4 regions of the Streptomyces sp. NPDC036815 genome follow, and region 1 is predicted to be linked to each of the others. Evidence: riboswitches for the same ligand, from Rfam matches in the RefSeq annotation. Region 1 holds a riboswitch; each other region holds the start of a gene.
The links. A riboswitch is a leader RNA that binds a small molecule or an ion and turns the genes downstream of it on or off. The one in region 1 is predicted to bind cobalamin.
Positions count from the first base shown of each region.

Region 2: linked by a shared signal. The riboswitch ahead of cobN (cobaltochelatase subunit CobN) and the one ahead of ACZ69I_RS17390 (ribonucleoside-diphosphate reductase subunit alpha) in region 1 are both predicted to bind cobalamin.
Region 3: linked by a shared signal. The riboswitch ahead of ACZ69I_RS00175 (ABC transporter substrate-binding protein) and the one ahead of ACZ69I_RS17390 (ribonucleoside-diphosphate reductase subunit alpha) in region 1 are both predicted to bind cobalamin.
Region 4: linked by a shared signal. The riboswitch ahead of ACZ69I_RS05790 (cobalamin biosynthesis protein) and the one ahead of ACZ69I_RS17390 (ribonucleoside-diphosphate reductase subunit alpha) in region 1 are both predicted to bind cobalamin.

Region 1 covers NZ_JBVJPW010000007.1:223,209-228,310, reverse strand. The annotation lists gene ACZ69I_RS17400 (bifunctional albaflavenone monooxygenase/terpene synthase) at 1-286, shown strand, start outside; gene ACZ69I_RS17395 (ribonucleotide-diphosphate reductase subunit beta) at 354-1,373, opposite strand; gene ACZ69I_RS17390 (ribonucleoside-diphosphate reductase subunit alpha) at 1,373-3,802, opposite strand; cobalamin riboswitch at 3,934-4,056, opposite strand; gene ACZ69I_RS17385 (GNAT family N-acetyltransferase) at 4,103-4,633, opposite strand; gene mctP (monocarboxylate uptake permease MctP) at 4,716-5,102, opposite strand, start outside.
Region 2 covers NZ_JBVJPW010000008.1:237,575-242,676, reverse strand. The annotation lists gene ACZ69I_RS19010 (precorrin-8X methylmutase) at 1-451, opposite strand, end outside; gene ACZ69I_RS19005 (cobalamin biosynthesis protein CobG) at 463-1,746, opposite strand; cobalamin riboswitch at 1,855-1,983, shown strand; gene cobN (cobaltochelatase subunit CobN) at 2,021-5,102, shown strand, end outside.
Region 3 covers NZ_JBVJPW010000001.1:29,559-34,660, reverse strand. The annotation lists gene ACZ69I_RS00180 (FecCD family ABC transporter permease) at 1-869, opposite strand, end outside; gene ACZ69I_RS00175 (ABC transporter substrate-binding protein) at 938-1,915, opposite strand; cobalamin riboswitch at 1,960-2,091, opposite strand; gene ACZ69I_RS00170 (M67 family metallopeptidase) at 2,097-2,519, opposite strand; gene ACZ69I_RS00165 (amino acid permease) at 2,624-4,105, opposite strand; gene ACZ69I_RS00160 (DUF2017 domain-containing protein) at 4,478-5,080, opposite strand.
Region 4 covers NZ_JBVJPW010000001.1:1,288,376-1,293,477, reverse strand. The annotation lists gene ACZ69I_RS05800 (inorganic phosphate transporter) at 1-862, shown strand, start outside; gene ACZ69I_RS05795 (hypothetical protein) at 875-1,099, shown strand; cobalamin riboswitch at 1,243-1,388, shown strand; gene ACZ69I_RS05790 (cobalamin biosynthesis protein) at 1,496-2,452, shown strand; gene ACZ69I_RS05785 (cobyric acid synthase) at 2,449-3,957, shown strand; gene ACZ69I_RS05780 (putative cobaltochelatase) at 4,004-5,102, shown strand, end outside.

The DNA of each region.
Region 1 (5,102 bases):
CGCGATGCAGCGCGATCCGCGTTCCTTCGAGCGGCACCTGGAGTTCGACCCGGACCGCTGGAATCCGGAACGCGCGTCCGACGTGCCGGACTTCGCGATGATGCCGTTCAGCGTCGGCAACCGAAAGTGCCCCGGCGACCACTTCAGCCTGGCCGAACTCACCCTGATCCTGGGGACGGTGGTCCCGAAGTGGCGTCTGGAGCGGGTCGAGGAGACCGACACCGGCACCCGCGTCGGCATCACCCTGCACCCCAAGCGGCTCGTCCTGCGGGCCCGGCCGCGCTGAGCGCGCCCGTGTGCCCGCCCCGTCACATCGGACGGGACGGGCACACCGGGGGCGCCGGACGCCGAGGCTAGAACTCGTCGTCGAAGGAGACCGAACCCTCGACCGCGACCTGGTAGGCGGAGGGCCGCCGCTCGAAGAAGTTGGTCAGCTCCTGCACGCCCTGCAGCTCCATGAAGGAGAAGGGGTTCTCCGAGCCGTAGACCGGCGCGAAGCCGAGGCGCTGCAGGCGCTGGTCGGCGACGCACTGCAGGTACTCGCGCATCGAGTCGGTGTTCATGCCGGGCAGGCCCTCGCCGCACAGGTCGCGCGCGAACTGCAGCTCGGCCTCGACGGCCTCCTTCAGCATGTCCGTGACCTGCTGCCGCAGCGCGTCGTCGAAGAGCTCGGGCTCCTCCTTGCGGACGGTGTCGACCACGTCGAAGGCGAAGCTCATGTGCATCGTCTCGTCGCGGAACACCCAGTTGGTGCCGGTGGCCAGGCCGTGCAGCAGACCGCGCGAGCGGAACCAGTAGACGTAGGCGAAGGCGCCGTAGAAGAAGAGGCCCTCGATGCACGCGGCGAAGCAGATCAGGTTCAGCAGGAAGCGGCGCCGGTCGGCCTTGCTCTCCAGACGGTCCAGCTTCTCGACCGAGTCCATCCAGCGGAAGCAGAACTCCGCCTTCTCGCGGATGGAGGGGATCTCCTCGACCGCGTCGAAGGCCGCCGCGCGGTCCTCCGGGTCGGGCAGATAGGTGTCGAGCAGCGTCAGGTAGAACTGGACGTGCACGGCCTCCTCGAAGAGCTGGCGGCTCAAGTACAGCCGCGCCTCGGGGGAGTTGATGTGCTTGTAGAGGGTGAGCACGAGGTTGTTGGAGACGATCGAGTCGCCGGTCGCGAAGAACGCGACCAGACGGCCGATCATGTGCTGCTCGCCGGGCGAGAGCTTGGCGAGGTCGGCGACGTCGGAGTGGAGGTCGACCTCCTCCACGGTCCAGGTGTTCTTGATCGCGTCCCGGTAGCGCTCGTAGAAGTCCGGGTAGCGCATCGGGCGCAGGGTCAGCTCGAAGCCAGGGTCGAGCAGGTTCTTCTCTGAGTGGGTGGTGCTCATTACTGGCAGGCCTCGCAGGACTCGGGGTTTTCCAGGGAGCAGGCGACGGCTTCTTCGGCCGTGGCCTGGGCGGGGACGGGGGCGGTGGCGGCCGCGTTCGAGCCGCCGGCCGCGCGCGCGATGCGCGTCGCGGGGCGCGAGCGCAGGTAGTACGTGGTCTTCAGGCCCTGCTGCCAGGCGTACGCGTACATCGAGGAGAGCTTGCCAATGGTCGGCGTCTCCAGGAAGAGGTTGAGCGACTGCGCCTGGTCGAGGAAGGGGGTGCGCGCGGCGGCCATGTCGATCAGGCCGCGCTGCGGGAGCTCCCACGCCGTGCGGTACAGCGCGCGCACCTCCGCGGGGATCCAGTCGAACCCCTGCACCGAGCCGCTGGCCTCGCGCAGCGCCTCACGGGTCTGCGCGTCCCACATCCCGAGCCGCTTCAGCTCCTGGACCAGGTACGCGTTGACCTGGAGGAACTCGCCGGACAGCGTCTCGCGCTTGAAGAGGTTGGAGACCTGCGGCTCGATGCACTCGTAGACGCCCGCGATGGACGCGATGGTGGCGGTCGGCGCGATGGCGAGCAGCAGCGAATTGCGCATCCCGGTCACGGCGATGCGCTCCCGCAGCGCCGCCCAGCGCTCCGGCCACGCCAGCTCGACGTCGTAGTGGTCGGGGTGCAGGACCCCGCGCGCGGTGCGGGTCTTCTCCCAGGCCGGGAGGGGTCCGCTGCGTTCGGCGAGGTCCGCGGACGTCTCGTACGCGGCGAGCATGATGCGCTCGGCGATGCGGGTGGAGAGCGCCCGTGCCTCGGGGGAGTCGAAGGGGAGCTTCAGCTGGAAGAAGACGTCCTGGAGCCCCATGGCGCCGAGGCCCACCGGGCGCCACCTGGCGTTGGAGCGGCCCGCCTGCTCGGTCGGGTAGAAGTTGATGTCGACGACGCGGTCGAGGAAGGTGACGGCGGTACGGACGGTCTCGTCGAGGCGGTCCCACGCGAGGTCGCCGTCCTCCACGAACGCGCCGAGGTTGACCGAGCCGAGGTTGCAGACGGCCGTCTCGCCGTCGTCCGTCACCTCCAGGATCTCCGTGCAGAGGTTGGAGGAGTGCACGGTGTGGCCGGGCTCCGCGGTCTGGTTCGCGGTGCGGTTGGCGGCGTCCTTGAAGGTCATCCAGCCGTTGCCGGTCTGCGCGAGGGTGCGCATCATGCGGCCGTAGAGGTCGCGGGCCGGCATCGTCTTCCTGGCCAGGCCCGCGGCCTCCGCCGCGCGGTAGGCGGCGTCGAACTCCTCGCCCCACAGGTCGACGAGCTCGGGCACGTCGGACGGCGAGAACAGCGACCACTCCCGGTCGGCGGCGACGCGGCGCATGAACTCGTCCGGGATCCAGTGCGCGAGGTTGAGGTTGTGCGTGCGGCGCGCGTCCTCACCGGTGTTGTCGCGCAGCTCCAGGAACTCCTCGATGTCGGAGTGCCAGGTCTCCAGGTAGACCGCGGCCGCGCCCTTGCGCCGCCCGCCCTGGTTCACCGCGGCGACCGAGGCGTCGAGGGTCTTCAGGAACGGCACGATGCCGTTGGAGTGCCCGTTCGTGCCGCGGATCAGCGAACCGCGCGACCGGATGCGGGAGTACGAGAGGCCGATGCCGCCCGCGTGCTTGGAGAGCCGCGCGACCTGGTGGTAGCGGTCGTAGATCGAGTCGAGCTCGTCCAGCGGGGAGTCGAGGAGGTAGCAGGAGGACATCTGCGGGTGCCGGGTGCCGGAGTTGAAGAGCGTCGGCGAGGACGGCAGGTAGTCCAGGCGGCTCATCAGCCCGTACAGCGAGGCTACTTCGCCGACCGCGCGGCCGCTGTCCGCCGCCGTGTCCCAGTCGGTCTCCGCGAGACCGCTCGCGACGCGCAGCATGAAGTGCTGCGGCGTCTCGATGACCTGCCGGGTGATCGGGTGGCGCAGCAGGTAGCGGCTGTGCAGCGTGCGCAGGCCGAAGTAGCCGAAGCGGAAGTCGGCGCCGTCCGCGAGCGCGCTCTCCACGAGCGCGTCGAGCCGGGCCGCGTGCGCGGTCACGAACGCGGCGGTGCGGTCGGCGATCAGGCCCTCGCGGTGGCCGACCGCGATCGACTCGGTGAAGGAGCGCACGCCCTGTGAGGCGGCCTCGGCGGCGATGGAGAGGGAGAGCAGCCGGGCGGCGAGCTTGGAGTACGCCGGGTCCTCGGAGATGAGCCCCGCCGCCGCCTCGGTCGCGAGCTCGCGGAGCTCGCTCTCGTCGGCCCTGGCCGACCGGCCGCGCAGCGCGGCGGCCGCCACCCGGCCAGGGTCGGCGTCGGGGAGGTCGGCGGTGAGGTCGGTCAGGGTGCGCAGCAGCGCGGTCCCCGGCGCGTCGGTACCCTCAGTGCTTTCGGCGCTGTCACTGGGTCGCGATGCCGGCACTGACGCAGGTTCGGCGGGCGCGATGGTCACGTGGAGCTCTCCCTCGCTCGGCTCTGGGCCTGGGGGAGGGGGCGGCACACACGGGCGCACCCGGGCAGGGCGGCGTACCGCGTCCACCGGCCCATTCCACGAGGCCCGGACGGTCGGCACCCGGGCCGGACGACTCGGGTGCACTGCCGGCAGGTCTTCGGACTCCGCGTACGACAAATGCGCACACGTCTACCGTTGCGGGACAGTTCCGGACTTGCACCGGATTCCCCTGCGGCGACAGCGAGCACGAGCATACATCTTGTGTCGCACTACTGAAGCAGGCCCACATCTTGTGTCGGATCACGCTGCGGGCCCGGCCGGTGGCCCCTGAAGTGTCAACGCGTAGGTGAGCAGCGGGAGGCCGGGAATCGGGGACCAGTCGCGCTCCGGGGTGCGTGCGAAGCCGAGGCGTTCGTAGAGCCGGTGGGCGGTGCGCATCGAGGGCGAGGAGGACAGGACGAGCCGGTCGCGGCCCGCGTCCCTGGACCGCTGGACGCAGGAGCGCACCAGGAGTTCGCCCACACCGCGGCCGCGCGCCGCGGGCGAGACCGCCAGCATGCGGATCTCCGACTCGCCCTCCCGCGCGATGTCGGCCATGGGGCCGCAGGACGGCACGAAGGTCACGCCGCCGAGCAGCCCGCCGTCCGTGTCGTCCGCCGCGGCCACCAGGATCTCGGCGTGCGCCGCGCGCCCCGCCACGTCCCGCAGCACGGGCAGATAGCGGTCCTCCGCCCCGAAGTCCAGGTGTCCGTCGTCGAGATAGGCCTGCGCGGTGAGATCGCCCAGCGCCCCGTACTCCTCGGGCCGTGCCCGCCTGATCGTGATGTCCATGCGGCGCAGTGTGCAATACGGGTACGGCAAAGGGCCGCCGGTTTTCCGGCGGCCCTTTTTCGCTGTGCGCAGGGGGCGGGACTCAGTGTCCGGCGCCCGCCGTCGCCTTCGGCAGTTCCTCTATGACGCCGGGGTCGCCCGCGTCGGCCGTGTAGTCCTCCGGGGACGTCTCGTCGACGCCGTCGGGGGCGTTCAGGGCCTTCAGGACGAAGGTGAGGACCACGGTCACGATCACGTTCAGGACGAACGCGGTCAGGCCGATGTAGCCGATCTCGCCGATGCCGGGGATCTCGTCGGACGAGCCGCCGAAGTGCTTCTGGGTCGGCGAGGCGACGCCGTACGCGGCGAGCGTGCCGTAGGCCATGCCGACCGCCCAGCCCGCGAGCAGCGCCCAGCGGTGGAACCACCGGGTGAACAGGCCGCCGACCAGCGCGGGCATCGTCTGCAGGATCCAGATGCCGCCCAGGAG
Region 2 (5,102 bases), on a different contig from region 1:
CGCCTTCCTCGATCATCTCCAGGAGGCGGAAGAGCGCGGTGGGCGCGTTGCCGATGGCGACGACGGAGCCTTCGAGGCGGTCGCGCCACAGTTCCATGGCGGCGGCGCTGCGGGTGGTGCCCAGGCGCGCCGCGAGGTCCGGCACGGAGGGGTCGGCGAGCGTGCAGATCACGTCGTTGTCGGCGGGCAGCCGCTTGCGCGTGACGCCGCTCGCGACCATGTTCGCGTCGCAGAGGATCGGCGCGCCGTCGCGCAGCGCCTTGCGGGCGTCGGCGATCACCCGCGGGCTGAAGGCGAGATCCTTCACGAGGTCGACCATCCCGCAGGCGTGGATCATCCGGACCGCGACCTGGCTGACGTCGGCGGGCAGGCCGTGGAGGTCCGCCTCCGCGCGGATGGTGGCAAAGGACTCGCGGTAGATCGCCGCGCCGTCCTTCTCGTAGTCGAACACTGTGCTCTCGCTCATCTCGTGGCCGTAGGGGTGGTCTTGGTCGTACGTGCCCTGGTGATCTGCTCGGTCAGGGTGGCGCCGGGTACGGACAGCCGCTCGCCGCCCGCGGTGCGCACCGTCACCTCGTACCGCCCGTCGCCGGTGGCGAGGACGTCGGCCCAGTCGCCGCGCGGGTGCCCGCACCGCCGCTCGCAGCCGGACCAGTGGACGGGGAGCCCGCCGGGACCCGGCACCACGTCCGCGCGCACGTCGGCGAGGGACTTGGCGCAGCCGGGGCGGCCGGTGCAGGCGCCGACCCCGAGCCAGGGGGAGTCGGGGGTGGTGACGTATCCGGCGTCCGCGAGCGCGGCCAGCCGTTCGCGGGCCGAGGCCGCGTCGGCGAAGCCGGGGAGCACGAAGCCGCGCCACGGGGTGACCCGCAGCTCGTCGGCGGGGAGCGGGAGCAGGGCGCGCCACTGGGCGGCGCTGACCCGGCCGAGACGGGCGTTCACCGCGACCGCGTGTCCGGCGGCGCCGGGGGCGGGCGGGGCGCCGCGGACCGTGTCCGGGACCTCGGTCCGCTCGGCCGCGACGTCCGCCCGCTCCAGCGCTCCGGCCAGGTCCACGTCCTGGCCCGCGGGAAGTTCCGTGACCCGCCAGGCTCCGTTGCCCGCCGCGCGCACCGCGTCGAGGAAGGCGCCGGCGGCGGCGAGGGCGGCGCGCGGGGCGTCGGCTCCGGCGATCCGGAAGGCGCGGCCCCCGACGCGTACGACCGCCGTCCCGCCCGATTCTGCGATCAAGGTCACATCCGCGCCGATCCCGGCCAGGTCCGCGCGCCCGTCGTCCAGGGCGAACAGGAAGCGGCCGGAGAGTGCCGTCGTCCACTCCTGCGCGCACAGGAGTCGGTCCAGCTCACGGGCCCACAACTGCACGTCGGCGTGGCCGAGTCCGTCGGTTCCTGCGAGGGGGGACGCGAGGACGTTCCGCACGCGCTCGTGCCGTGCGGAGGGCAGCAGGCCCGCGTCGGCGAGCAGGCGGGAGAGTTCGCCGCCGCACGCGTCGCCGAGGCCGCGCAGCTCGATGTTGCCGCGCGAGGTGACGCTGAGGTTCCCGTCGGCGAGACGCTCCGCCGCGGTGCCGAGCACAGCGGCCTGACGGGACGTCAGAAGGCCACCGGGCAACCGGAGTCGGGCCAGCCCGCCGTCGTCGGCGAGGTGCAGGCGAAGGGCGCCGGGGCAGGCGTCGCCCCGGTCGCGTATGAGGGATTCGCCCTGGTCTGGGGAAGAGGCTCGGGTGGGCGGCATGGCGGCGAGCATACCCACGCGGATCCGGCCGGTCGCCTCCCGAGACGGGCCGTCCTGGCAGGTGGCCGCCCCGCACCCGGCGGGCAGGACTTACTATGCAGGCGGCGGGCTACCAAGTCCGTCGACGCCAGCGACGGCGTGGGTCCACCAGGACCCGAGGGAGGAAGCCCGGTGCGAATCCGGCGCGGTCCCGCCACTGTGAACCCGGACTCCGGGTGAGCCAGGAACTCCTGCCGTCCATACGACCACCCGGGGCGCGGACACCCCGAGGAAGGCCTGCGCCCGCATGCTTCTGCTGTTGTCGACCTCCGACACCGACCTGCTCAGTGCCCGCGCGGCGGGAGGCCCCGTCGACTACCGGTTCGCCAACCCCTCCCGCCTCGACCTCGACGGGCTGCCCGCCCTGCTCGACGGCGTCGACCTCGTCGTCGTACGCCTCCTCGGCGGCGTCCGCGCCTGGCAGGACGGCCTGGACCAGCTCATCGCCACCGGCCTCCCGGTCGTCGTGCTCACCGGCGAACAGGCACCCGACGCCCAGCTGATGGCGTCCTCGACCGTGCCGGTCGGCATCGCCGCCGAGGCGCACGCCTACCTCGCGCACGGCGGCCCCGCCAACCTGGAGCAGCTGGCCCGCTTCCTCTCCGACACCGTGCTGCTCACCGGCCACGGCTTCGAGCCGCCCGCGCCCGCCCCGTCCTGGGGCCCGCTGGAGCGCACCGCGCGCGCGGTCGAGGGGCCGACGGTGGCGGTGCTCTACTACCGGGCCCACCACATGAGCGGCAACACCGCCTTCGTGGACGCGCTGTGCGGCGCGATCGAGGACGCCGGGGCCCGCCCGCTGCCGCTGTACGTGGCCTCACTGCGCGCCCCCGAGCCCGAGCTGATCGACGCGCTGCGCGCCGCCGACACCATCGTGACGACGGTGCTCGCGGCCGGCGGCACCAAGCCCGCCGAGGCCTCCGCGGGCGGCGACGACGAGTCGTGGGACGCAGGCGCGCTGACCTCCCTCGACGTGCCGATCCTGCAGGCCCTGTGCCTGACCGGGTCGCGCTCGGCCTGGGAGGAGAACGACGAGGGCGTCTCGCCCCTCGACGCCGCGAGCCAGATCGCGGTGCCGGAGTTCGACGGCCGCCTCATCACGGTCCCCTTCTCCTTCAAGGAGATCGACGAGGACGGCCTGCCCGCCTACGTGGCCGACGCCGAGCGGGCGGCCCGCGTCGCCGGAATCGCCGTGCGCCACGCGCGCCTGCGGCACATCCCGGCCGCCGACAAGCGCCTCGCCCTGGTCCTCTCCGCCTACCCGACGAAGCACTCCCGCATCGGCAACGCGGTCGGCCTCGACACCCCGGCCTCCGCCGTCGCGCTGCTGCGCAGGCTGCGCGCCGAGGGCTACGCGTTCGGCCCCGAGGCGGACCTGCCCGGCCTGGTCTCCGGCGACGGCGACGAGCTGATCCGCGCGCTCATCGACGCGGGCGGCCACGACCAGGACTGGCTGACCGAGGAGCAGCTCGCCGCCAACCCGGTGCGCATCCCCGCCGCCGACTACAAGCGCTGGTACGCGACGCTCCCCGCGGAGCTGCGCGAGTCCGTCGAGGGGCACTGGGGCCCGCCGCCCGGCGAGATGTTCCTGGACCGCTCCCGCGTGGGCAACGGCGGCGACCCGGAGGGCGACATCGTCCTGGCCGCTCTGCGCCGCGAGAACCTCCTCATCCTCATCCAGCCGCCGCGCGGCTTCGGCGAGAACCCCATCGCGATCTACCACGACCCCGACCTCCCGCCGTCGCACCACTACCTGGCGGCGTACCGCTGGATCGCCGCCCCGGCCGACGACGGCGGCTTCGGCGCCGACGCGATGATCCACCTCGGCAAGCACGGCAACCTGGAGTGGCTGCCCGGCAAGAACGCGGGCCTCTCCGCGGCCTGCGGCCCCGACGCCGCGCTCGGCGACCTGCCGCTGATCTACCCCTTCCTGGTCAACGACCCGGGCGAGGGCACCCAGGCCAAGCGCCGCGTGCACGCCACGCTCATCGACCACCTGGTGCCGCCGATGGCACGCGCCGACTCCTACGGCGACATCGCGCGCCTGGAGCAACTCCTCGACGAGTACGCCCAGATCAGCTCCATGGACCCGGCGAAGCTGCCCGCGATCCGCGCACAGATCTGGACGCTCATCCAGGCCGCGAAGCTCGACCACGACCTGGGCCTGGAGGACCGCCCGGACGACGACGGCTTCGACGACTTCCTGCTGCACGTCGACGGCTGGCTCTGCGAGATCAAGGACATGCAGATCCGCGACGGCCTGCACGTGCTCGGCACCGCCCCGGCGGCCGGCGACCGCGTCAACCTGGTCCTCGCGATCCTGCGGGCCCGCCAGATCTGGGGCGGCACCACCGCCCTGCCCGGCCTGCGCGAGGCTCTCGGTCTCGACGAGTCCGCGGCGACCCGCGTCAGCGCCGACGAGGCCGAGGAGAAGGCCCGCGCGCTGGTCCAGGCGATGGACGACGCGGACTGGGACCTCGCGGCGATCCCGCGCGACCAGGGTGAACAGGTCGCCGCCGTACTGGAGTTCGCGGCGCGCGAGGTCGTCCCGCGCCTGGCGGGCACGACCGCCGAGCTCGACCACGCGGTGCACGCCCTGAACGGCGGCTTCGTCCCCGCGGGCCCGTCAGGATCGCCGCTGCGCGGCCTGGTCAACGTCCTGCCGACCGGCCGCAACTTCTACTCGGTCGACCCGAAGGCCGTCCCCTCGCGCCTCGCCTGGGAGACGGGCCAGGCCCTGGCCGACTCGCTCGTCGAGCGGTACCGGACCGACAACGGCGAGTACCCCACCTCCGTGGGCCTCTCCCTGTGGGGCACCAGCGCGATGCGCACCGCGGGCGACGACGTCGCGGAAGCGATGGCCCTGCTCGGCATCCGCCCGGTCTGGGACGACGCCTCGCGCCGCGTGACGGGCCTGGAGGCCATCCCGTACGAGGAGTTGGGGCGCCCGCGCATCGACGTGACGCTGCGCATCTCGGGCTTCTTCCGCGACGCGTTCCCGCACACCATCGGCCTGCTCGACGACGCGGTACGGCTCGCCGCCTCGCTCGACGAGCCCGCCGCCCGCAACTACGTGCGCGCCCACGCCCAGGCCGACCTCGCCGAGCACGGCGACGAGCGCCGGGCCACCACCCGCATCTTCGGCTCGCGCCCCGGCACGTACGGCGCGGGCCTGCTCCAGCTCATCGACTCCCGCGACTGGCGCACCGACGCGGACCTCGCCGAGGTCTACACGGTGTGGGGCGGTTACGCGTACGGCCGGGGCCTCGAAGGACGCCCGGCCCGTGCCGAGATGGAGACGGCGTACAAGCGCATCGCGGTGGCCGCGA
Region 3 (5,102 bases), on a different contig from region 1:
ACCGCGCCCATCAGCGCGACGACCGGCAGCAGCGCGCGGTGGGCGGCGCCGACCAGCATGCGGGCGGCGTGCGGGACCATCAGGCCGACGAAGCCGATGGCCCCGCTGTAGGCGACCAGGACGCCGGTGAGGAGCGAGGCGAGCACGAAGACGCCGACGCGGAAGCGGGCGGCGTCCAGGCCGAGGACGGTGGCGCCCTCCTCCCCGGCGAGGAGCAGGTCGAGGGGGCGGGCCATGGCCATCAGGAGGGCCGTGCCGACGACCAGCGTGGCGCAGGGCAGGGCGAGCATGTCCCAGCGGGCGCTGCCGAGGCCGCCGAGCGTCCAGTACATGACCTCCTTGAGGTGGTCCGCGCTGTCGGCGGTGACCAGGATGAGGCTGGTCAGCGCGGACAGGATGTACGAGACGGCGACGCCCGCGAGGATCAGGCGGCCGGTGGCGAAGCCGCCGCCGCTTCTGGCCAGGGCATAGACGAGGACCAGCGAGATCAGGGCGCCCGCGAAGGCGGCGGCCGGGATCGTGACGGTGGTCGACAGGGCGGCGCCGAGCCCGAAGACGCTGCCGAGCACGATGGCGCAGACCGCGCCGACGGAGGCGCCCGAGGAGACGCCGAGCAGGAACGGGTCGGCGAGGGGGTTGCGGACGAGGGCCTGGAGGACGGTGCCGATAACGGCCAGTCCCGCGCCGACGGCTGCGCCGAGCAGGACCCTGGGGAGTCTGACGTCGAGGACGATCGTGCGGAACGGGGAGGGTTCCGCCCTCCCCGTGAGGATGTCCATGACCTGCGCCGGGGGGATCCGCACCGAGCCCAGGGCCAGCCCGGCGAGTATCGCTCCCGCCAGGGCGGCCGTGAGTACCGCCAGGACGATGAGGCGCCGTCCCCTTGCGTGCCGTCTGTCGCCCTGCGGGCTCGTCCTCGAACGCCGGACGGGCTGGATCACAGCTGCGCCGCCAGTTTCCTCACCGCCTCCGGTGCTCGTACGCCGGTGACCACGTCCGACAGGGGCAGGACCGCGAAGCTCTTGTTCTTGATGGCCGGAATGTCCTGGAGGGCCGGGTCGTCGAGGAGGCGCTTCTTCTTCTGGGCGACCGTCGTGGCGCCGTAGTCGAGGATCAGGATGGTCTCGGGCGCGCGCTCGACGACCTTCTCCCAGGACGCGTCGCTGAAGGACTTGTCGACGTCGGCGAAGACGTTGTGGCCGCCCGCCCGTTCGATGATGTCGTTGCCGATGCCCCGGCCGCCCGCCGTGAACGCGGTCTTGTCACCGCTGTCGTAGACGAAGACGGAGCGGGCCTTCTTGCCCCGGGACGTGGACTTGGCGGCGGTGGCGGCCAGTTCGCGGCGGGCACCGTTGATCCACTGGTCGGCGCGGGCCCGCACCCCGAACGTGGCGCCGACCTCGCGGACCTCGCGGTAGACGTCGTCCATGGAGACGGGGTGCTCGGCGCAGCCCTCGACGTTGAGGCGGCTGTCGATGCCGGACTTGGCGAGGGCCGCCCGGCTGCGGCCGTCACCGGCGAGGAAGGCGCTCGCGTAGCCGCCGTACACGTAGTCCGGGTCGGCGGCGAGCAGCTTCTCGTAGGAGGGGTACTCCTTGGCGAGCACCGGGATTGCCTCGTACGCCTTCTCGTACGCGGGCAGGACCCTGTCGTCGAGGTAGGCGGTGCCCACGAGTCTGTCGCCGAGGCCGAGTTCGAGCATCACCTCGGTGGCGTGCTGATTCATGGTGACGGCGCGCTTCGGGGGCGCGTCGTACGTCGTCCGCACACCGCAGTTGGTGACGGTGTACGGGAATCCGGCGGCCTTGGCGGCGGGCTTCGTGTCTCCGTCCGGGCCGGGCGAGGAGCATGCGGCGAGCGGGACGAGCAGGGCGGCCGCGGCGAGTGCGCGTATGCCGGTGTGGCGGCGGGACATGGCTGAGCTGCCTCCTCCAGGGGATTTCCGCGTCCCCTGCGTTGCGTGGAGAAAGGCGGCAGGTCAGTTCCTGACTCCCCCGCCCCGGCCGGTATCGGCCGGAGGGACGGGGTCACAGTGGCGGGACCGTGCCGGGTTCGCACCGGCTTCCTGGCTCCTGCCGCCTCAAGGGTGGTCGGGGTCAGTATGCCTCGACGACCTGCACCTCTTCCTCGGTGACCACGCCTTCCACGATCCGGTAGGAGCGGAACTGGAAGGGGCCCGCGCCGTCGGTGTCCGCCGTGGAGACCAGGACGTAGTGCGCGCCGGGCTCGTTGGCGTAGGTGATGTCGGTGCGCGAGGGGTAGGCCTCGGTCGCGGTGTGCGAGTGGTAGACGATCACCGGCTCCTCGTCGCGGTCGTCCATGTCGCGGTAGAGCTTGAGGAGGTCGCCCGAGTCGAACTCGTAGAACGTGGGCGAGCGGGCCGCGTTCAGCATCGGGATGAAGCGCTCGGGGCGGCCGGTGCCCGCCGGACCCGCGACCACACCGCAGGCCTCGTCGGGGTGGTCCTGGCGCGCGTGCGCGACGATCTGGTCGTGGAGGGCCTGGGTGATGGTCAGCATGGGAGTCAGGATAAGCAGAGGGCCCGCACCGTACCGAAGTGTGGTACGGGCGGGCCCGAATGCTGGACAGGGGCCTTGGGGAGCCTCAGCCCTTCCGGTGCGGGTCAGTCCTTCTCGACGGAGTCGGAGACGCCGACCTTCTGCCGGTTGAAGGCCGCGGCCTCCGGGTTGCGGCTCTTGAGGACCAGGTAGGAGACCGTGAGGATCGCGGCCCAGACCGGAGCGGCGTACAGCGAGATCCGCGCGTCCTTGTCGACGCCCATCATCACGATGACCATGCCGATGAAGAGCAGGGCGAACCAGCTGGTGAAGGGGGCACCGGGGGCGCGGAAGGTGGACTGCGGCAGCTCGCCGCGGTCGGCCTTGCGGCGGTAGCGGATCTGGCAGGCCAGGATCATGATCCAGGCCCACATGCCGGAGATGGTGGCGAAGGAGACGACGTAGTTGAACGCCTCGCCCGGCCACTGGTAGTTGATCCAGACGCCGACGAGCATGAAGGCGGCCGAGACGGTGGTGCCGGTCAGCGGCAGGCCGTTCTTCGTGAGCTTGGTGAAGAACTTCGGGCCCTGGCCGTTGAGCGCCAGGTCGCGCAGCATGCGGCCGGTGGAGTACATGCCGGAGTTGCAGGAGGAGAGGGCGGCGGTGAGGACCACGAAGTTCACGATGGCGGCGCCGACGCCGAGACCCATCTCCTCGAAGGCCTTCACGAACGGCGAGACGCCCGGCTTGAAGGAGGTCCACGGCACGACCGACAGGATCATGATCAGCGCGCCGACGTAGAAGACGGCGATGCGCCACGGCACGGTGTTGATCGCCTTGGGCAGGACGGTCTTGGGGTCCTTGGACTCACCCGCGGTGACGCCGACCAGCTCGACGGCGAGGAAGGCGAACATCACGATCTGCAGGGTCATCAGCGTGGAGCCGATGCCGTTCGGGAAGAAGCCGCCCTCGTCCCAGAGGTGGGTCACCGACGCGGTGTCCCCGGCGTCGGAGAAGCCGATGGTGAGGATGCCGACGCAGATCAGGATCATGCCGATGATGGCGGTGACCTTGACCATCGAGAACCAGAACTCCAGCTCACCGAAGAGCTTCACGGAGATGAGGTTCGCGCCGTACAGGATGACCGTGAAGACCAGCGCGTAGGCCCATTGCGGGAAGGAGTCGTGGGTCCAGTACTGCATGTACTGGGCGGCCGCGGTCACTTCCGTGATGCCGGTGACGACCCAGAAGAGCCAGTACGTCCAGCCGGTCACGAATCCGAAGAACGGGCCCATGAACTCGCGTGCGTACTCCGAGAAGGAGCCGGACACGGGCCGGTACATGAGGAGCTCGCCGAGCGCCCGCATGATGAAGAAGATGACGAGGCCCGCGATGGCGTACGCCAGGATGAGGCTGGGGCCCGCCTTGTGGATGGCCTTGCCCGCGCCGAGGAACAGGCCGGTGCCGATGGCACCGCCGATCGCGATCATCTGGATCTGCCGGGCTCCGAGCCCGCGCTGATACCCCTCGCCCTCGCCGGACGAACCCTGCACGACCCCACTGCCGCCGTGCTCGTCGTGGTGCTCTTCGACCTGCACTGAGGTCATGGTGACGCCTTTCTCCATGCTGATCCGCGCCCGCTCATCTGCGTTGTGGCTGCGGATCAGGTCCTGATCCCCCCGGATATGGATGGAGTGCTACCGGCGGTCTGCCGGCTGAAGCGCCCTCGGCGACATGGGTGGCGTCACCGAGCGGTCGTGAAGATTTATCACGGTGGCAACAGTGAGGGAATGAGCCACCTGTGGCGCACACCACAGGAAGAAGCGGACAAAGCGCCCTTGACACCGCAAAGGAGGGCAACGCCTTGACGCGATCGTTATCCGGATTTGAGCATCCGCTGAGCGAACGGCCCGCCCGGTGAACAGAACCTGTCTACTACAACAAATTTCGCTGCCATCTGCACCGATTTTCGCCCGGAATCAGTCCAGCAACGTTCCGACCAGCGTTTCCTGCAGCCCGCCCAGCCAGAGATAGGCCATCACCATCGGCTTGCGGGGGTCGGTGTCGGGGAGGCGGTAGAGCAGATCGGCGTCGTCCTCGTCGGTGACCTCCAGGCGGGTGCCGATCGCGAGCCGGAGATCGTTGAGGGCTCCCAGCCAGTGCTGGGACTCCTCGACCGACAGTTTCAGGACAGCTCCGCCGTCGCCCGACCCGGTCATCGCGTCCAGCGAACGGATCACGACCAGCGCGTCGTCGCGCTTCTTGGCCCGCAGGTCGTTCTCCGTGAACCGGCGGAACTCCGCCGAGTACGCCCGCGTCTCCTCGGGGTCGCCCGGCCCCTGCTCGCTCCCCGGACCGCCGTACGCGTCGGGCAGCAGGCGCTTCATCACCGGATCGGCGGGCGGCTCGCTGGGCCCCTCGGCGAAGAGCTCCGCGAGGGGGTCGTCGGAGACCTCGCCGCCCGGCCCCGGGCCGATCAGCTCGAGGAGCTGCACGGCGAGGGAACGGATGATCGAGATCTCGACCTCGTCGAGCGCGACGGCGGCGCCGCCTCCCGGGATCGGTTCGAATTGTCCTGGCATCAGATGCGTCGCTGCTTCCGGT
Region 4 (5,102 bases), on a different contig from region 1:
CGCGGGCATCGCCGCGACGCTGGCCACGCGCCTGACGTACCGCATCGGCCGCACCACGGACCAGAAGGCCACCGCCAAGGGCTACCGCGCAGGCCAGATCGCCTCCGCCGGACTCGTCTCCCTGGCCCACGGCACGAACGACGCGCAGAAGACCATGGGCATCATCACGCTCGCCCTGATCACGGGCGGCGTCCTGAACCCCGGCGCCAACCCCCCGATGTGGGTCATCGTCTCGGCCGGCATCGCCATCGCGCTCGGCACCTACCTCGGTGGCTGGCGCATCATCCGCACCATGGGCAAGGGCCTGACCGACCTCGCGCCGCAGCAGGGCTTCGCTGCCCAGACCAGCGCCGCGACCGCGATCCTCGCCTCCTCCCACATCGGCTTCTCGCTCTCCACCACCCAGGTCTGCTCGGGCGCCGTGATGGGCGCGGGCCTCGGCCGCAAGGGCGGCGTCGTCCGCTGGTCGACCGCCACCCGGATGTTCGTCGCGTGGGGCCTGACCCTGCCGGCCGCGGGTCTGGTCGGCGCGGGCGCCGAGTTCCTCACCAAGCAGGGCCCCTGGGGCATCACGGCCACCGCGGCGCTCCTGATCGCCGGATCGGGCGTGATCTGGACGCTCTCCCGGCGCAACGCCGTCGACCACACCAACGTCACGGATGACGAGATCCGCACCGACGACACCGCGACCACCGAGCCCGCGGGCGTGGTGACCACCGCGATCGCCGCCGTCACGCCGCCCCCCGTGGGCGCGATGGCCTCTTCCGTCGCGTCGGACGCGTCCGTCAAGGCCACCGTCACGGCTCCGACCACCACCACGACCGGCGCCATGGCGGACCCCGCCCGGCCCGCGACCGTGTAAGGACAGACCAGCATGAGCATCGACTGGGCAGCTCTCGGCTCCGTCTTCGGAGTCAGTCTCGCGGTGACCGTGGCCCTGGTGGGCCTCTTCACCCTCGGCATCGTCGGCCTCTCCAAGCAGCAGACGGCGGCCGCCTCCACCGGTGGCGCCGCCCCCCTCGCCCGCACCGGCGCGTACGCCTGCTTCGCCCTGTGCGCGGCGGCGGTGGCGTACGGGATCTTCCTGATCGTCGCCTGACGGCAGCCGTCCCGCGTGGGGCGCGGAGCGTACGGACGCTCCGCGCCCCACGCGCATGTCAGGACCTCGCGTGCGGGCCCCGCGCGCGGGCCGCCCGTGTGGGCCCCAACACACTCTCCCGCCGCAGGTCAACAGCGAGTTGACGGGCCTTCGCGGGCCGTGGTGGACTGCCCGGGCCAACTACGGCGGCAGAAGAGGAAGCCGGTGCGAATCCGGCGCGGTCCCGCCACTGTCACCGGGGAGCCATTCCCCGCGAGCCAGGAACTCTCGCCGCCGATCACGTCGAACCAGGGCGCGGACACCCTGAGTGAGGACATATCGCCATGCTCGGCCGCCCGGTGCCGCCCCTTCTCTTGAGTACGAGCCGTCTCCTCAGCGCAGCGGCGGGCTGAGCGCATGAGTGCCGATCGCGACTTCGCGTACGGCGCCGCCGCCGGCCTCCTCGGTGACCTGCTGCTCGGCGATCCCCGCCGGGGCCATCCGGTCGCCGCGTTCGGCCGTGCCGCGGGCGCCGTCGAGCGGATGCTGTGGCGCGACCACCGAGGCTGGGGTGTGCTGCACGCCGTGGTGTGCGCCGGGGGCGCGGCGGGTGCCGCCGCCCTCGCCACCGCTCTCGTACGCCGCTCCCGGGCCGGGTCCGTCGCGCTGACCGCCGCCGCCACCTGGGCCGTCGTCGGCGGTACGTCGCTGACGCGGGAGGCGCGGGCCATCGGCGGGGCGCTGGAGGCCGGGGACATCGAGGTCGCGCGGGAGCGGCTGCCGCACCTGTGCGGACGGGACCCGCAGGCGCTCGACGCCGACGGCATCGCCCGGGCCGTCGTGGAGTCCGTCGCCGAGAACACCTCCGACGCGGTCGTCGGCGCGCTCGTGTGGGGCGCCCTGGGCGGCGTCCCCGGGTTCGTCGGGTTCCGGGCCGTCAACACGCTGGACGCGATGGTGGGCCACAAGTCGCCCCGGTACCGGCGCTACGGCTGGGCGTCCGCCCGCCTCGACGACGTCTTCGGCTGGCCGGGCGCGCGGCTCACCGCGGGGCTCGCGGCGCTGGCCGGTGACTCGCCCTCGGGGGCGGTACGGGCGTGGCGCGCCGACGCGGCCGCGCACCCGAGCCCGAACGCCGGGCCCGTCGAGGCGGCCTTCGCCGGGGCGCTGGGCGTGCGGCTCGGGGGAACGCTCTCGTACGGGGGCCGGGTCGAGCACCGGCCCGTTCTGAACGCGGCGGGACGCGACGTCGAGGCGGCGGACATCGAGCGGGCCGCCGAGCTGTCCCGCCGGGTCGGCCTGCTCGCCCTCGGGGTCGTGGTGGGTGCCCGCTGGGTGCTGCGGTCGGCAAGGTCGAGGAGAGGGAAAGCATGAGCGGTGGACTGCTGGTCGCCGGGACCACCTCGGACGCGGGGAAGAGCGTCGTCACCGCCGGCATCTGCCGGTGGCTGACCCGCAAAGGGGTGTCCGTCGCGCCGTTCAAGGCGCAGAACATGTCCCTCAACTCCTTCGTCACCCGTGAGGGGGCGGAGATCGGCCGGGCCCAGGCCATGCAGGCCCAGGCCGCCCGCGTCGAGCCCAGCGCGCTGATGAACCCCGTACTACTCAAGCCCGGCGGTGACCGCTCGAGCCAGGTCGTGCTGATGGGCAGGCCCGTGGGCGAGATGAGCGCCCGTGGCTACCACGGGGGGCGGCAGGCGCAGTTGCTCGACACGGTCGTGGGATGCCTGGAGGAGCTCCGGGGCACGTATGACGCCGTGATCTGTGAGGGCGCGGGCAGTCCCGCCGAGATCAACCTGCGGCGCACCGACATCGTGAACATGGGCATCGCGCGCGCCGCCCGCTTCCCCGTACTGGTGGTCGGGGACATCGACCGGGGCGGGGTGTTCGCGTCGTTCTTCGGGACGACGGCGCTGCTGAGCGCGGCCGACCAGGAACTCGTCGCGGGCTACCTGGTGAACAAGTTCCGGGGCGACGTCTCCCTGCTCGAACCCGGGCTCGACATGCTGCACGGGCTCACCGGGCGGCGCACGTTCGGTGTGCTGCCGTTCCAGCACGGGCTGGGCATCGACGAGGAGGACGGCCTGCGGGTGTCCCTGCGGGGCGCCGTCCGGGAGTCCGTGGTGGCCCCGCCGGTCGGCGAGGACGTGCTGCGGGTCGCCGTGTGCGCGGTGCCGCTGATGTCCAACTTCACCGACGTGGACGCACTGGCCGCGGAGCCGGGCGTCGTCGTGCGGTTCGTGGACCGGGCCGAGGAACTCGTCGACGCCGACCTCGTGGTCGTACCGGGCACGCGCGGGACCGTGCGCGCCCTGCGGTGGCTGCGCGAGCGCGGCCTCGCGGACGCCCTCGCGCGCCGCGCCGCCGAGGGCAGGCCGGTGCTGGGCATCTGCGGCGGCTTCCAGGTCCTCGGCGAGCACATCGAGGACGAGGTGGAGTCGCGGGCCGGGTCCGTCGACGGGCTCGGGCTGCTGCCGGTGCGGGTGCGGTTCGCCCGCGAGAAGACCCTCGCCCGGCCGGTGGGCGAGGCCCTCGGCGAGCCCGTCGAGGGGTACGAGATCCACCACGGCGTCGCCGAGGTGGCGGGCGGCGAACCCTTCCTGGACGGCTGCCGGGTCGGCGAGGTGTGGGGCACGCACTGGCACGGGTCGCTGGAGAGCGACGCGTTCCGGCGCCGGTTCCTCACCGAGGTCGCCCGCGCGGCCGGACGCCGCTTCGTCCCCGCACCCGACACCAGCTTCGGGACGCTGCGCGAGGAACAGCTCGACCTGCTCGGCGACCTGATCGAAGAACACGCGGACACGGACGGCCTGTTGGGCCTGATCGAGAACGGCGCGCCGGCCGGGCTGCCGTTCATCGCGCCCGGCGCGCCCTCGTGAGCGCCGTCGTGAGCACCACCACGCACCACCGCATCAAGGAGGCTCAGTGACCACCCCGTACCCGTTCACCGCTCTCGTCGGCCAGGACGACCTGCGGCTCGCGCTCCTGCTGAACGCCGTCTCGCCCGCAGTGGGCGGTGTGCTCGTGCGCGGGGAGAAGGGCACCGCCAAGTCCACCGCCGTGCGCGCGCTCTCGGCGCTGCTTCCCGAGGTGCCGGTCGTCGCCGGGTGCCGTTTCTCGTGCGACCCGAAGGCCGCCGACCCGAACTGCCCGGACGGCCCGCACGAGGCGGGCGGCGCCACCGCGCGGCCCGCGCGGATGGTGGAGCTGCCCGTCGGCGCGTCCGAGGACCGGCTCGTCGGTGCCCTGGACATCGAGCGGGCGCTCGCGGAGGGCGTGAAGGCCTTCGAGCCGGGTCTGCTCGCCGACGCGCACCGCGGCATCCTCTACGTCGACGAGGTCAATCTCCTCCACGACCACCTGGTCGACCTCCTCCTGGACGCGGCCGCGATGGGCGCCTCGTACGTGGAGCGCGAGGGCGTCTCCGTGCGGCACGCCGCGCGCTTCCTGCTCGTCGGCACGATGAACCCCGAAGAGGGCGAGCTGCGGCCGCAGTTGCTCGACCGGTTCGGGCTCACCGTCGAGGTGGCCGCGTCCCGCGAGACCGACCAGCGCGTCGAGGTCGTCCGGCGCAGGCTCGCCTACGACGACGATCCCGAGGGCTTCGCCGGACGCTGGCACGAGGACGAGGGCGCGCTGCGCGAGCGGGTCGTGGCGGCCCGCGCGCTGCTCCCCCGGGTCACCCTGGGCGACGCGGCGCTCCGGCAGATCGCGGCGACCTGCGCCGCCTTCGAGGTCGACGGGATGCGCGCGGACATCGTGATGGCGCGCACGGCGACGGCCCTCGCCGCGTGGGCGGGCCGCACCGACGTGCAGAGCGAGGACGTGCGCCAGGCCGCGCTGCTCGCGCTGCCGCACCGCAGGCGCCGCAATCCCTTCGACGCCCCCGGGCTCGACGAGGACAAGCTCGACGAGACGCTGGAGGAGGCGCGCGAGGACACGGAGCCGGAGCCTCCGGAGGGCGGTGACGACCCCGAGGGCGGCGGCCCGGACGGCGGCCCCGACGGGGGCGGCGGCGGACAGC